DNA from 2 places in the Shewanella sp. POL2 genome. Region 2 is predicted to be linked to the other one. Evidence: riboswitches for the same ligand, from Rfam matches in the RefSeq annotation. Region 2 holds a riboswitch; the other holds the start of a gene.

Region 1 (7,872 bases), on a different contig from region 2:
CATCCCTTTTTATTGAGCTGGTTTTATCGTGTTTTCATCGTATTTCATGGGAATGAGTCTTGAGCCCAACGGAGAAAAAGATGGTTGTGAGTGCACCCCAGCATTCCATTGGTGTTACCAAGGCGCCATTGTGGTTTTACGTTATCGCAGTCGTTAGTTTGCTTTGGAATATCATGGGATTATTGGCCTTTGTTATTCAAATGACTATGACGCCAGACGCCATGGCGCAGATGAGTCCTGATCAGATTAAGCTCTATGAATCGACACCCGCTTGGCTCAACTTTGTGTTTGGTTTTGCGGTGGTTTCTGGCGTTATCGGTTGCCTGTTTCTACTGATTAAAAAAGCCTTCTCTTATAAAGTGTTGCTCGCGTCACTGGTGGCGGTACTGGTGCAGATGGGTTATGTATTTGGGATTCAGCAGGCGGCAGCGGTATTGGGCACTGATGCTCTTGTGATGCCAAGTGTAGTGATCCTTTGGGGGATTTTCTTAGTTTGGTTTAGCCGTTTGGCTGTCACAAAACATTGGTTAAGTTAGTCGTAGCGTTTCCTTGCCGTACAGAACTGGTTAAGCGATGGCTTATGTGTTGAACTTCAGTCACTTCTTAGTAAACTGCTAGCTGGTTTTCTTTACTAGGATGTTGAAATGAGTATTTGGTTTAGACCGGTAAGCTTAGAGGATTGTGCCCGTTTAGATGCTGGTATGGGGGGCAAAGGCACCTTGATGCAGACCCTAGGGATTGAGATCAGCGAGATTGGCGATGACTTTATGAAGGCGACTATGCCTGCCACGCCCGCCGTACATAATCCCTTAGGCATTGTCCATGGGGGCGCGAACGTTGCCTTAGCCGAAACGGTTGCCAGTTATGCGGCAAACTTTGCGGTGGATTTCGAGCAATATTATTGTGTTGGACAAGAGATTAACGCCAACCATTTACGTGCGTCACGTAATGGCGTGCTAACCGCAACGGCAAAACCCATTCATCTGGGGAAACGCAGCTCGGTATGGGAAATCTTAATCCATAATAGTGCAGGGGAGTTGACCTGTATCTCACGGATGACAGCAGCGGTAGTTAAACGCTAATGCAGATTAACCAACCTGTTTCAATGTATAAATCGATAAATAAGGTTTTAATATGGATAGTGCAATGATTTGGGAATGGGTTGGTTATTTGGCGTCTGTGGTAGTAGCTATCTCTTTGATGATGTCAAACATCAAGAAGTTACGTTGGTTGAATTTGCTGGGGGCTACACTGTTTGTTGCTTATGGGATGGCGATACAGGCTTATCCTGTTGCAGCGGTTAACTTTTTTATTGTACTCATCGATGCTTATTATCTTGTTGTTATCTACCGTGAGCAGCTAAGCCAAAAGTAAGTTTGGAGGTTGGTTTCGATGCAAGTCCTAACCAATCTGCTTATTTTTTCATACCTTTAATTTTAGTCCTCAGTGTAAAAACTCATATCTTCCATCAGTCGGGGATACCCTTTAATGGGTTTTACTCTCCAGATATTAAACAATAATACTGTCTGCACTTAAGTGATGACAGTGAGTATTTCTTAGTCTTAATCTTTAAAATAGATTATTTAAATCTATATTAATCGTTTTATTAGATTTCATCTTTTCTCTATTCTAGCTCCATCGACAACACGTCGCCTGCCAAGGAGATAAGCCATGGCTACTATTTTCGATTTAATTGAATCTTGGATTCACACTAAAAAAGACTAAGGAGCAAGATATGAGTCAACAGTATTTAACCAGCCAGAGCGGTTCCCCTATTGCAGACGATCAAAACTCGTTGTCAGCGGGTGAGCGTGGCCCTTTACTCCTACAAGATTGGCATTTAATTGAAAAGCTTGCTCATTTTAACCGTGAGCGTATTCCTGAGCGTGTAGTACATGCTAAAGGTACTGGTGTATACGGGACTTTCACTCTGACCAAAGACTTAAGCGATTACACCATTGCTGACCATTTCAATGGTGTGGGTAAGCAAACTGAAACCTTCGTGCGTTTCTCAACCGTTGGCGGTGAAATGGGTTCTGCCGATGCAGAGCGTGACCCACGTGGTTTTGGTCTGCGCTTCTATACTGCTCGTGGTAATCACGACATAGTGGGTAACAATACGCCGACCTTCTTTCTGCGTGATGGCATTAAGTTCCCGGATTTTATCCATACTCAAAAGCGCAACCCATTGACCAACCTTAAAGATCCACAAGCGATGTGGGACTTCTGGTCATTAAACCCTGAAGCCATGCATCAGGTGACGATTTTGATGTCAGACCGTGGTATTCCGGCAAACTATCGCCAAATGCACGGCTATGGTTCGCATACTTTCTCGTTCTGGAATACTAAAGGCGAGCGTTTCTGGGTGAAGTTTCACTTTAAATCGCAGCAAGGCGTAGTGAACTTAACTAACGAACAGGCTGATAAGTTAAAAGGGATTGACCCTGATTCATCACAACGCGATATGGTGGTGGCGATCACCGATGGTAACTTCCCTCGTTGGACGGTGAATGTGCAGATTATGCCTGAAGCTGATGCCAACACTTACCATATCAACCCATTTGATTTAACTAAGGTTTGGCCACATGGTGATTACCCATTAATTGAAATCGGAGTGTTAGAGCTGAACCGTTTACCGCAAAACTACTTTGCGGAAGTCGAGCAAGTGGCCTTAGCACCGAGTAACTTAGTGCCTGGTGTAGGCGCATCACCTGATAAAATGTTACAGGCACGTTTGTTCGCCTATGCCGATGCACAGCGTTATCGTATTGGCGCGAATTACAACCAATTGCCAGTAAACTGTCCACATGCGGCTAAAGCCAATCATCATCAACGTGCAGGCGCAATGGCGGGAACTCAATGTCCTTACCATGGCAGTCAAACAGGTGGCGATGCTTCAGCAAACTATGGCCCTAATAGCACTGCGGGCGCCTTGGTAGAACCGGCAAACTTTGCTGAGCCACCACTGCGTTTAGATGGCGAAGCGGCGCGTTACAGCCGATACAATCAGGATGATTACACCCAAGCCGGTAATTTGTACCGCATCTTCAGCGAAGATGAAAAAGCCCGCTTAGTGGAAACCATTTCAGGCTCACTGCGTCAAGCGAGTTTAGATGTACAGCAACGTATGCTGGCACATTTCCAAAAAGCTGATGCTGATTACGGTCAACGGATCCAAACCGCATTAGGGCTATAAGTTAATCTACTAACCCATAGCAAAGGCCTGTGATATCACAGGCCTTTTAATTATTTAAAATTCAATTGATTAGTTGAATTAATAGATTAAGGTTGCGACCCCAAGTAGGGCAAACAAAATCGCGCAGCCCCTGTGGATCCACTTCATCGGTAATTTTTCGGCACTAAAATGCCCCGCAATCACCACTGGTACGTTCGCCAGCAACATACCCAAAGTGGTACCTGCAACCACCATGGCTAAGGCATCGTATTTCGCGGCTAACACGACAGTCGCGATCTGGGTTTTATCGCCCATTTCGGCAATAAAGAACAGAATAAAGGTTGCGACAAAGGGGCCCATTTTATAGAAACGGCTTTCTTCAGCGTCCACTTTATCGGGGATTAACACCCAAAGGGCAATTGCGAAGAAGGAGGCGGCAACCAAGTAACGCGCTACATCAGGACTCACCCAATTAATCGCCCATTGTCCAAGCCATGCAGCGGCAAAATGGTTAAACAGGGTTGAGAGTAAAATCCCCATAATGATCGCGGTTTTATTTTTAAATCTTGCAGCGAGTAAGAGGGCAAGCAGTTGAGTTTTATCGCCAATCTCGGCGATAGCAACCGTAAAGGTTGAGGCGAGTAACGCTTCCAAGTGTGATCCTTTTAGGGGTGGTTTTTGACATAAGCACAATAGACCGTCCACCCCTAGGTGCGGTTATTGTGCTCAGGTCTTGCAAGACAAATCGATGATTTGCTGTGAACACCATGGCATGCGGCCAAGTATGTTGACGTTCACCCTAGATATTGATGACTCAAAATCCAGTTAGCTACTCCCCCGAAGCGAGGTGGGCATTATACCCAAGTCGCGATCCGTTTCAAGGTTAAACTTATCAAGATTAAAAGCATAAAATCTGGCAGGTGCCAAAAAAATACCGATTCACATTCTGTAATTCATTGAATTGTAATAATTTAATTTTTGACAACGTTGTCTTTTGTTGTTAGTTTAGCCGCATCTCAGTCTTTGAGTTACATCCTGTTAACTTAATCAATTGAGATCCACCGTATTGGGCAAACTAATTGAAAAATTAGGACGCAAAGCCTCCGGTCTAAGGTTGTAAAAGGATGTTAACTAAGATAGCGGGGTTGCTGTAGAATTCAGCGAATATATTGAATTCTTTAAAAAATAAACGGCTTTGCTTAATGCTGTTTTGCCTAAATACCACTTTTATACCAATGCCAATCTTTTATTGAATGGCCCCTACGGAGTACATTAAAGTGGAACATCTGACTGCTTTTTCTCAATCAACTGTCCCTAAATTTGCAATTCCTAAGCTTACTCAGTTAAGCCTAGTTGCATTAGCCTTGACTGCCGGAAGTTCGTTGCTGAGCCAAACGGCATCGGCTCATGGTTATGTTATATCACCAGAGTCTCGCTCCTACGCCTGTAAAACGGGCAGCAACGTCAACTGTGGCGCCATTCAGTGGGAGCCGCAAAGTGTTGAAGGTCCTTCTGGATTCCCTGAGTCTGGCCCTGCTGACGGTAAAATTGCTAGTGCGGCAAATGGGGCATTTTCTCCTTTGGATGAACAGAGCCCAAGTCGTTGGTCTAAGCGCGATATCAAAGCGGGTTGGAATGACTTTTCTTGGCAGTTTACCGCTAACCATGTTACTCGCAATTGGCGTTACTATTTAACTCGTCAAGGCTGGGATCAAAATCAAGCTCTGAGCCGCGCAAGCTTTGACTTAGCCCCCTTTTGTGTGATCGACGGTGGCATGGTGCAACCGCCAAAGCTAGTGACTCATAATTGTTATGTGCCTGAAGATAGAACGGGTTATCACGTTATCTTGGCCGTGTGGGAAGTGGGTGACACCACCAACAGCTTCTACAATGCCATCGATGTAAACTTGAGCTCAGGCGCTGTGGTGCCGGGCGAGTGGACCGATATTGGTGATATTAATCCGTCACTCGATCTTAAAGCGGGTGATAAGGTAATGACGCGGGTGTTTGATGCTAATGGTGAACAAAGCGCTAAGCAAACCCAAATTACCATTGCCGATGCCACCCAAGGTGCTAAGCAAAATTGGCCATTCCTGTTAGCCAGTGCCATTAATGCCCAGCAACCACAACTTAAGGCGGGGCAGAAGAATGCGGCTGGTGTGATTTCACCTGTATATGGCAAAAATGAGATTTTTGCCGCGCCTAAGTCGGGCTTAGAGCGAGTGGAAGTGAGCTTTGATATTGCGCCAGCACCGGGAAATCAGCTTAATGTCACCTCCTTGGCCGATGATTACACCATTGTTGATGGTGCCGCACAGGTCAGTTTTGATGTGAGCACCAATGCGGATATGCAGGTTTCGGCCTATTTATTTAGCCACGATGGCACCGCAGCAGGTTATGTGACGCAGGCGGTAAACAATACCAGCGCGAGTTTTGTGTTGGATGTCGTTGCCCCTAAGGCAGGACATTATCATTTACAAGTGAAAGCCGAGCCTAAACAAGGTGAAGTTATCCAGCAAAACTTTGATCTTTTCCTAAAAGATCAAACCACTGCACCGGATGCTGACTTTATCTTCCCTGAGGGAATAAAAAGCTATGCAGCGGGCACTAAAGTGCTACAACCTAAAACTGGTAAAGTCTATCAATGTAAACCTTGGCCCTACAGTGGCTATTGTGTGCAATGGTCACCAACTGCAACGGGTTTTGAACCTGGCGTAGGTAGCTCTTGGACCATGGCTTGGACTGAGCTGTAATTGAACATTTTGAGTGATTGTTAAATTCAACGGAATGGACTTAAGCATATGGAAGATGTTTAAGTCCATTATCAGCGCGTTTGTGATGTTGCAAAGGCCAAATTAACCTTTAGGTGATTTTAATCGCGCATTTGGCGTATTTTCACAAAGGTAGCGATTTTGTTGGTTTGTATGTTTTCGTTTATCACTGCGCTATTGAGTTGTTACCATTAGGCGCACCTTCTATCTTTGTTCACAACTGGCTTGCCCACTGGGATTGGCTCTGTTAATGTCCCTAGCTATCTTCTATTACGCGCGTTGTCGCTGTTTTGCTAAGGCAATCACGGTTGAAATTAATGTCACTTTTCTGCAAACGATTTAGTTAGCCTCAATGGCGACTGGGTTGAAATATTCAAAAGCTATTGGGGCCAATTGATCTGCTCTATTGAGATCGGATTGGATGCTTTAAGTTTAGTGACGCTTTTCGTTTGAGATTGCTGTTGGCTTAATCACAGAGTGCGCAAGGCTTTATCCTTCAAATCTACTCAAAAACCTTAAAAAAATAATTAATACTTGAACAGGATAATTGTGTGAATTCAAAAATGTTAGGCTCGATAGCCATCGTCGCGGGAACCGCCATTGGCGCGGGAATGTTAGCCTTACCCTTAGCCACGGCTGCGTTAGGTATGATCCCCGCTATTTTATTGATGGTGGTTATTTGGGGGCTGTCAGCCTATACCTCATTGTTAATGCTTGAGATTAACCTTCGTTCTGGTGTGGGCGATAATGTCCATGCGATTACTGGCAAATTACTCGGTAAGAAAGGCCAAATGGTGCAAGGCGCATCGTTCCTTAGCTTACTCTTTGCCTTAACGGCGGCGTATCTAACAGGTGGCTCATCGCTATTAGTGCTCAAAGCGCAAAATATGTTTGATATCGTGTTAGATAACCAACTGGCGGTGGTGTTATTCACCTTAGTACTGGGCGGGTTTGCGGCATTAGGCGTGGCTTGGGTCGATAAAGTGTCGCGCTTTTTGTTTTCATTGATGATTTTATTGCTGATTGTTGTCGTGCTGTTTTTATTACCTGAAGTCAGTATTTCCAGTATGGCAACCAATGCGATGACGCAATCCTTGACCAGCAGTTGGATGGCGGCTATCCCAGTGGTATTTACCTCCTTTGGTTTTCATGTGTGTATTGCAACTTTAGTGCGTTATTTAGACGGTGATGCCGCCTCGCTGCGCAAGGTATTGTTAATAGGTTCAACGATTCCGCTTGCCTGTTATATCTTTTGGTTGTTGGTGACCTTAGGCACTGTGGGGGGCAATGAAATCAGTGGCTTTAATGGTTCTTTGCCAGCGCTTATCAGTGCGTTACAAGAGATTGCACACACGCCTTGGATCAGTAAATGTATTTCGCTATTCGCGGATTTAGCTTTAATCACCTCTTTCCTCGGGGTGACCTTAAGTTTGTATGATTTTGTGGCAGAACTCACCCGCGCTAAGAAGACCTTTTTGGGGCGGACGCAAACCTGGTTATTAACCTTTGTGCCGCCATTGTTATGCGCGCTCTATGTGCCCGAAGGCTTTGTTGCCGTATTAGGCTTTGCTGCGGTGCCGCTGGTGGTGATGATTATTTTTCTGCCGATTGTGATGGCGTTACGTCAACGCCAAGCTGTGCCCCAAGGATACCAAGTGTCAGGTGGAATATTTGCCCTTGGACTTGCAGGTCTGTTGGGAGCAATCATTATTGGTGCTCAGCTATTTGTCGCACTTTAAACTGCGGCAATTGAACGCATTTAAACTTGTAGTGCTTAGTTAATGTATTTGCTTTGTAAGCGAATTTTTCTGAGTCTGTTATAAAGTGCGTGCGATATGCTAAAGTCAGGCTCTGTGCCTGACTTTTTACTTTCTGGCTGTCGGGTAAGTGATTCACATCATACGTAGAAATAGCCTCGCAAGCGCT
Region 2 (7,872 bases):
GATATGGCCTTTAAGTACCAGTGTCACCATCTTTTTCTGTTCATCACTTACTTCGCCAATGGCGATGGTGCGGGTGACGTCCGTGGTGCCGTCCAGATATTGAGCGCCAGAATCCACTAAGTAGATGCTGTTCATCGTCATCATCGCAGGCGTGCCATTGTTATGGTTATAGTGACACATGGCCGCATTGGCACCAGCGGCGGAGATAGTGTCGAAGCTTGGCTCGCGATACTTGGGATCTTCGAGGCGGAAACTCTCTAACTTGTCGGCAAGAGTGGCTTCATCGTGCAGACGATTAGCCGCGACTTCGGCATCGAGCCATGCAAGAAAACGACTGACAGCGACACCATCACGGATATGGCTGGCGCGCATGCCCGCTAATTCGGCGGCATTTTTTTGGGCTTTAGGCAGAGAGACTGGGTCGATACCGGCAATCAATTTGGCGCCAGCATCGCGGGCAAGATTTTGCGCCCAAGCGTTAGCAGAGTTGGGATCGGCCAGCAGTTTCACGCCCTGCAAACTTGCCAAGGTATCGGCAAGGGCGGCTTCACTGTTAAAGCTCACACCCGCTCCAACGTGTTCCTCAATGCCTTCGGGGAGTTTGCTCAAATCGGTAAACAGCTGCATATCACCATTGGCGTGAAGTAGCGCGCAGCCGAGCACTACAGGCAGACGCGGCACGTCGTTGCCACGGATATTGAGCAGCCAGCAGAAAGAATCCAAAGCAGCGATCAGCGCGACATCGGCGCCGGCTTTTTTGACTAGTGCGCCAATCTCGGTCCGTTTTTGCAGGCTGGTCTTACCCGCACTTTCATTACTAAATAAGGTGACAGCTGCGCTCGACGGTGCAGGTCGATTTTGCCAGTGCTTATCAATCGGATTCTGTTCGACTGCCACCAGTTCGATTTGGGCTTTCGCTAACGTCGCTTTGGCGTTTTCAAACCAGGCTAAGGTGTGTAAACGGGCATCAAATCCGACACGTGAATCTGCGGGTAACGTGTCGCATAACCATTCGATTTGCGGAGTGTCTGTCAGGCTTTCATAGCTAAAGAGGTTTGCATCGACCTGTAAACGCACTTGTACCGTATAACGACCATCGGTAAAAATGGCGGCTTTGTCTTTTAGGACAATGGCCATGCCGGCTGAACCGGTAAAATCCGTCGCCCAATAAAGACGCTCGTTGTGCTCTGGCACATATTCGCCTAAATACTCATCGGCGCGCGGAATAATAAAGGCGTCTAAGTTGGCGTTTGCTAGCTCGCTACGAATGGCGGTAAGACGGTTGGCAATCTTATTTGATTGCAATGGTTGTGACGACGAAGGTAACGACATAGGGGCTCCAAATTGATGGCATGGGCTACAAAGGTAGGCTGCCAAATTATCATGGGTAATGCTGGCGAAAAGGATGCAAATTGACAGCGATTATCGCAAGCTCAGCAACGAAGTTGCAAGGTATGGAATAAAGGATTTTGTATACAATTTTGTTTTTTAGGCATCACTTAGCGGTAACAAGGGGTGTGATCTTAGGCGAATTCTCAAATTGAATTGTTATCTTAATCACTCTGGAATCATGACTAATTCTTACAAATTAGCTACTTAAGTTTTATTCAATCGCTAATATTGACCCATTATGCTAACATTCGCCATCTCCGCTCGGGGTCAGAGGGGAGCACATGTATCAGTGGAGTTGGCGATGCAAACATTAACAATAGACGTGGGCGGTAGCAAAGCCCTGTTCGAACTTCAACTCAAGGGGCATACAGAACAATATAAAATCCCCACGGGTGAAGGCTTTAAAATTGAAGACTTAAATAATCAAATCGCGGCGTTGGAACGGGATTATGATTTACAGCATTACCATTTAGCGATCGCTGTACCAGGGCTTGTACAACAGAATCGTTTGGTATCTTGTAAATCCTTGCCCGGTTTAAATGGGTTGAGTTTTGATACCTTGAAAACCCAAGGTCAGCTTAAGTTTATCTGCAATGATATCGATGCGGGCATGCAGGCAACCTGTGATGAAAAATATGCCTGTGAGTTGTTAGTCATGTGTGGCACCGGTATCGGTATGTCGATTGCCTTTAACGGCAAAGCGTACACCGGTGCAACTGGCGTCGCTGGTGAGTTAGGGCATTGCCGAGTGATGACAGAGTCGGGGGAGTTCACTTTAGAGCAGCTTGCCAGTGGTGATTCTATCCGTAGTCGTAAGATTTCTACTGCTGATGATGTATACCGTGCAGGTACTTATCTTGGTATGGGACTCGCGTGGGCGGTAAATCTCTTTAATCCTAATCGGATCTGGTTAGCGGGCGGCATGATGAACAGCGCACCTTACTATAAAGGATGTCTGGATAGTTTAAGACGCATGGCCTTGAGTGCGCCATTAGCCGAAATGAAGATTAATCGTGTAGATGATATGGAAACCTTAGTTTGCCGTGGTTTATCAGTGATCTTGGCTAGGGATTACTCGAAGGACGCCGCCTAACGGCTTTTGATTGAGATGCGAATTGGTCAAGATTGAGGCGTGATAAGTTCGTTCAGGCGATTAATCTTGGCTTACTGACGCTGATATTGATTCAGATATTGGTTCAGATTAGGTCGAGAACAACAGCATGCGGCCATCGGATTTGTGTGTTTGCAGTGCACTCTGCATATCACCTTGTTCGATGACCGCATTTTTGTTTACACGAGTTATCGAACAGCGCCCTGCATAACCTCTTTCTTAAGAATTTCGATTTTTGTGTTGTTTTTGCTGTTGATTACTCGAGGCGATGATTCGACTCAATTGCATAATCAATCCCTTTAAATACAATTAATTGCTAATTTTTTTCACTCAAAAGTTCTTCCTATCTTTAAATCTAAGTCTGCATGAATAATCGGTACAACGGCCTGTTTGTTAATATTTAGTTGCAATTTAACGCTATCTCGGCATATGCTAATTAATGTAATGACAACGTTGTCATTTGTGTGAAAGGCAAACCAATCGAAAGATTGGGACGCAAAGCCTCCGGTCTAAGGGTTGTTAGTACCTATGATAGCGGGGATACCGCAGGTTGTTTCTTCATGCTGCCGTTGTAGGCACATGGTTTTAAGAGTGTTGTTTCCTGTCTACGCTTTGTTTGCCTTATTGATGCATAACTTACTCAATAGGGAAATCTCATGTTTAAGACTCAAATCTCCACTTCGGCGATGCTAGTGGCCTCGGTGCTGGCATCCGCGGCCAGTTTCCAAGCCTTTGCAGCGCTCCCCGGTAAACCGACCTTAGGTTGGGGGGAAACCAAGTTTGCCATTATCGAGGTGAATCAAGCCGCCTCAGCCTATAACCAATTAGTGACGGTTAAAGATGCCGCCGATGTGTCGGTAAGTTGGAATCTGTGGAATGGCAATGTAGGTGATAAAGCTCAGGTTTTACTCAATGGCAGCCCTGTGTGGGAAGGGCCATCAGGTGTTTCTGGAACCGCAAATTTTAAGGTGAGTAAAGGTGGTCGTTATCAGATGCAAGTGCAACTGTGTAACAGTGACGGTTGTACAAAAAGCGATGCTAAAGAAATCCTCGTTGCTGATACTGATGGCAGCCATCTAGTCCCACTGAATGCGCCTTTAAAGGAAAACAATCGTCCCTACGCGAATAAATCGGGCAAAGTGGTCGGGGGGTATTTCGTAGAGTGGGGCGTTTATGAGCGGAAATTCCCTGTCGATAAGATCCCCGCGCAAAACTTAACCCATATTTTATATGGCTTTACCCCGATTTGTGGTGGCAATGGTATCAATGATAGTTTAAAAGAAATTGAGGGTAGCTTTGAGGCATTACAGCGTGCCTGTGCTGGCCGTGCTGATTTTAAAGTGGCGATTCACGACCCTTGGGCGGCGGTGCAAATGCCGCAGGCGGGTGTGAGTGATTACTCCGATCCCTACAAAGGCAACTTCGGCCAATTGATGGCATTAAAGCAAGCCTATCCCGATTTGAAGATCCTCCCGTCCGTTGGTGGCTGGACGCTCTCTGATCCCTTCTACTTTTTAGGGGATAAAACCAAGCGCGATACCTTTGTGGCTTCGGTGAAAGAGTTTTTACATACTTGGAAGTTCTTTGATGGTGTGGATATTGATTGGGAATTCCCCGGCGGCAGCGGCGCAAATCCAAGCTTAGGTAACGCCAATGATGGTCAAACCTATGTCATTTTAATGCGCGAATTAAGGGCAATGCTCGATGAGTTGAGTGCTGAAACCGGACGCACCTATGAACTTACCTCTGCTATCAGTGCGGGCGATGACAAGATTGCGAAAGTTGATTATCAGGCTGCACAGCAGTATATGGATTATATCTTCCTGATGAGTTATGACTTTAACGGTGGCTGGACTAATACTGAACTCGGCCATCAAACCAATCTCTACGAGGCAAGCTGGGATCCAAATACTCGCTATACCACAGATAATGGTGTTAAAGCATTGCTCTCGCAAGGTGTCACGCCAGGTAAGATTGTGGTTGGTGCGGCCATGTATGGTAGAGGCTGGACTGGCGTGAGTGGCTATAGTGGTAACAATCCATTCACTGGCACGGCGACGGGTAAAGTCAAAGGCACTTGGGAAGCCGGAGTGGTTGATTATCGCCAAATTGCCAAGGATTACATGGGGGCTGGTTGGAGTTATGCCTATGACGAAACCGCAGAAGCGCCTTCTGTCTTTAATGCATCTACAGGTGACTTAATCACTTTCGACGATGCGCGTTCGGTGAAAGCCAAAGGTCAGTATGTGCTGGCAAATCAGTTAGGTGGGGTGTTTGCGTGGGAATTGGATGCCGATAATGGCGATATTCTCAATGCCATGCACGAAGGTTTAGGCCATGGCGAGGGAACCACTCCGCCAGCGAATAGATCACCTATCGCAAATGCGGGCGCAGATGTGGCTGTCACAGGCGCAGTGGATGTACAACTTAACGGCAGTGGTTCGCGTGACCCTGAAAACGCAGTTTTAGGTTATCAATGGACACAGGTTTCAGGCCCAAGTTTAGTGATTAGCAACGCAGATTTAGCGAATGCCTCGGTGCTGTTGTCAGCGACGCAGTCCGATGTCGTGTATGTGTTTAGCTTGCAAGTGACTGACCCTGAAGGTTTATCCTCAACGGATACTGTGACCATTACCCATAAGGCAGATACACCTAATCAAGCGCCTGTGGTGAATGTGCCTGCGAGCGTGACAGTTGAAGCAGGGCAATCGGTGAGTATCAATGCGACTGCGACCGACGCAGATGGCGATAGCCTCACCTACGCATGGACAGTGCCAAGCAGCCTTGCGGCGAGCGGACAAAACAGTGCCACCCTTGTGATCACGGCGCCGAGTGTTTCTCAATCGACTCAGTATAGTGTGAGTGTATTAGTTTCTGATGGTGCGTTAGATACCAGTGCTACCTTGACCTTAACTGTAACGCCTAAGGTGACGGGGGGGCAATGTGATGCTACCGACCCCAACGCGGCAAATTATCCCGTTTGGAATGCGACCAGTATTTACAACACGGGCAATACCGTTAGTCATAATCAATTGGTGTGGAAGGCCAAATACTGGACTCAAGGCAATACGCCCTCAAGAACCGCCGATCAATGGCAATTGTTGAGTCAGGTTGAGTTAGGTTGGGATGCGGGCGTAGCCTACAACGGCGGCGCGACCACTAACTATAAAGGTCGCAAGTGGCAGGCAAAATGGTGGACTAAGGGAGATGTGCCCGGTGTCGCGTCCGTTTGGACTGATATAGGTGCAGCAGCGTGCCCGTAAGGGATATTAATAACGCTTAAATAAAACAAAGCCCTGCAATGCAGGGCTTTGTTTTTAATATGGAAACTAATTTATCTTCAACAGTTCAACATCAAAAATCAGTACCGAACCACCACCAATTTTGCCTGTGCTACGATTGCCGTAGGCAAGCTCACTTGGAATAAAGAAGCGATACTTATCGCCTTCAACCATCAGTTGCACGCCTTCGGTCCAACCTTTAATCACCCGATCCAACGGGAAGGCAATGGGCTCACCGCGCTCGACCGAGCTATCAAATACGGTACCGTCGATCAAAGTGCCGTGGTAATGCACAGTCACTGTATCACTCGCCTTAGGATGAACAGTGCCTGAGCCTTGATTTAACACTTTATATTGCAAACCTGAAGCTGTGGTAACCACATCTTCTTTGGTTTTGTTTTGCGCTAAAAATTCATTACCTAAACGGATATTTTCCTGCGCTGCTTTTTGGTTGTTCATCGAGGTAAAGAAGTAAAAAATCACCCCAGCAATCACAACAACGGCAAGTAACATTTTCATTTTAAAGAGTACCTCAGTCAATTTTGGTCATGTTATCAGTTTTTTAGCGTGTGAGGCTAGCGATGATCTCGTTCGCAGCAGTGGATGCTTCGCGTTACATTTTATCACGCTTTAAAAGTACCCAAAGGCTTTATCCCGCTTTAGATATCGCTTAATCTGTGGCATTAGACGCTGCAAAAACTCAATAAAAACAGATAAAAAGAATAAACAAGGACAGTCCTATGTTAACCAAAGCGGCAAAACCGCTGGTCAAGCTGGTCGACCGTTATTTACCCGATCCCTATATTTTTGTCTTACTCCTCACGTTGGTCGTGATGATATCGGCCGTGGTGGCCGAGCAAAAAACACCCATGGACGTCATCAGCTACTGGGGCGATGGTTTTTGGGCACTGCTGAGTTTTTCGATGCAGATGCTGTTAGTGCTGGTGGCTGGATTTATGCTTGCCAGCTCACCACCGATAAAAAAATTGCTCGATGCCATCGCCGGCTTGGCTAAGTCTGCGCCGCAGGCGATTATCTTAGTGACGCTGGTTTCTCTGGCTGCCAGTTGGATTAACTGGGGTTTTGGTTTGGTAGTCGGCGCGTTATTTGCCAAGGCGTTGGCCCGTAAGGTACGAGTGGATTACCGTTTATTGGTTGCTAGTGCTTACTCTGGTTTTGTGGTTTGGCACGGCGGCTTGGCGGGGTCTATTCCGTTAACCATAGCAACAGCAGGGCATTTCTCAGAATCACAAATTGGCATTATCCCTACCAGTGAGACCATTTTTGCCAGTTTTAACTTGCTGTTAGTGTTGGTTTTATTTGTGGTGATGCCACTGGTAAACCGTTTTATGTTGCCAGAAGAAAAAGACAGCATTTATATCGACCCTAAGGCGCTTGAAGATGTTAGCAGTGAAGAGAGCAACACAGCGCATGCGTCAAACGCTATCACTCGTCCCGCAGATACATTAGAAAATAGCCGTTTACTGGGCTGGAGTGTGGGCGGCGCAGGGCTGGTGTATTTAGGCTATTACTTTGCAGTGCAGGGCGGCAGCTTAAACCTTAATTTAGTTAACTTTTTATTTTTGTTCCTTGCCATAGTGTTGCATCAAACGCCACGCAGTTTATTGCTGAGTCTTAACGAAGCGATTAAAGGCGGCGCGGGCATTGTGATTCAATTCCCCTTCTACGCAGGCATTATGGCGGTGATGATGCAATCGGGTTTAGCCCAAAGTATCTCCGAAGGATTTGTAGCCATTGCCAGCGCTGAAAGCCTGCCATTTTGGAGCTTTATCAGCGCAGGCATTGTGAACATTTTTGTGCCTTCGGGGGGCGGACAATGGGCGGTGCAGGCGCCGATTATGTTGCCAGCCGCCGAAGCCTTGGGCGCCGATGTGGCACGTGTTGCTATGGCGGTGGCTTGGGGTGATGCGTGGACCAATCTTATTCAGCCTTTCTGGGCTCTGCCTGTGCTGGCCATCGCCGGATTAAAGGCGCGGGATATCATGGGATTCTGTTTAATGCAGTTGATTATCACAGGAGTCATTATCAGTATCGCCCTAAGCTGGTTTTAAGTACTGATATAGCTAT

The links. Region 2 has a riboswitch for cyclic di-GMP ahead of SHEWPOL2_RS01755 (glycosyl hydrolase family 18 protein). Riboswitches for the same ligand answer to the same signal wherever they lie in the genome.
Region 1: another riboswitch for cyclic di-GMP. It lies ahead of gbpA (N-acetylglucosamine-binding protein GbpA); the one in region 2 lies ahead of SHEWPOL2_RS01755 (glycosyl hydrolase family 18 protein).

The regions. Positions count from the first base shown of each region.
Region 1 covers NZ_AKZL01000008.1:71,328-79,199, forward strand. Annotated here, with positions in the region: gene SHEWPOL2_RS03505 (hypothetical protein) at 81-536, shown strand; gene SHEWPOL2_RS03510 (hotdog fold thioesterase) at 645-1,082, shown strand; gene SHEWPOL2_RS03515 (YgjV family protein) at 1,135-1,374, shown strand; gene katB (catalase KatB) at 1,736-3,196, shown strand; gene SHEWPOL2_RS03525 (TMEM165/GDT1 family protein) at 3,275-3,829, opposite strand; cyclic di-GMP riboswitch class I at 4,235-4,328, shown strand; gene gbpA (N-acetylglucosamine-binding protein GbpA) at 4,453-5,928, shown strand; gene SHEWPOL2_RS03535 (aromatic amino acid transport family protein) at 6,510-7,685, shown strand.
Region 2 covers NZ_AKZL01000004.1:27,025-34,896, forward strand. Annotated here, with positions in the region: gene SHEWPOL2_RS01745 (aminopeptidase P family protein) at 1-1,332, opposite strand, end outside; gene SHEWPOL2_RS01750 (ROK family protein) at 1,694-2,485, shown strand; cyclic di-GMP riboswitch class I at 2,964-3,051, shown strand; gene SHEWPOL2_RS01755 (glycosyl hydrolase family 18 protein) at 3,160-5,766, shown strand; gene SHEWPOL2_RS01760 (FKBP-type peptidyl-prolyl cis-trans isomerase) at 5,833-6,303, opposite strand; gene SHEWPOL2_RS01765 (short-chain fatty acid transporter) at 6,525-7,856, shown strand.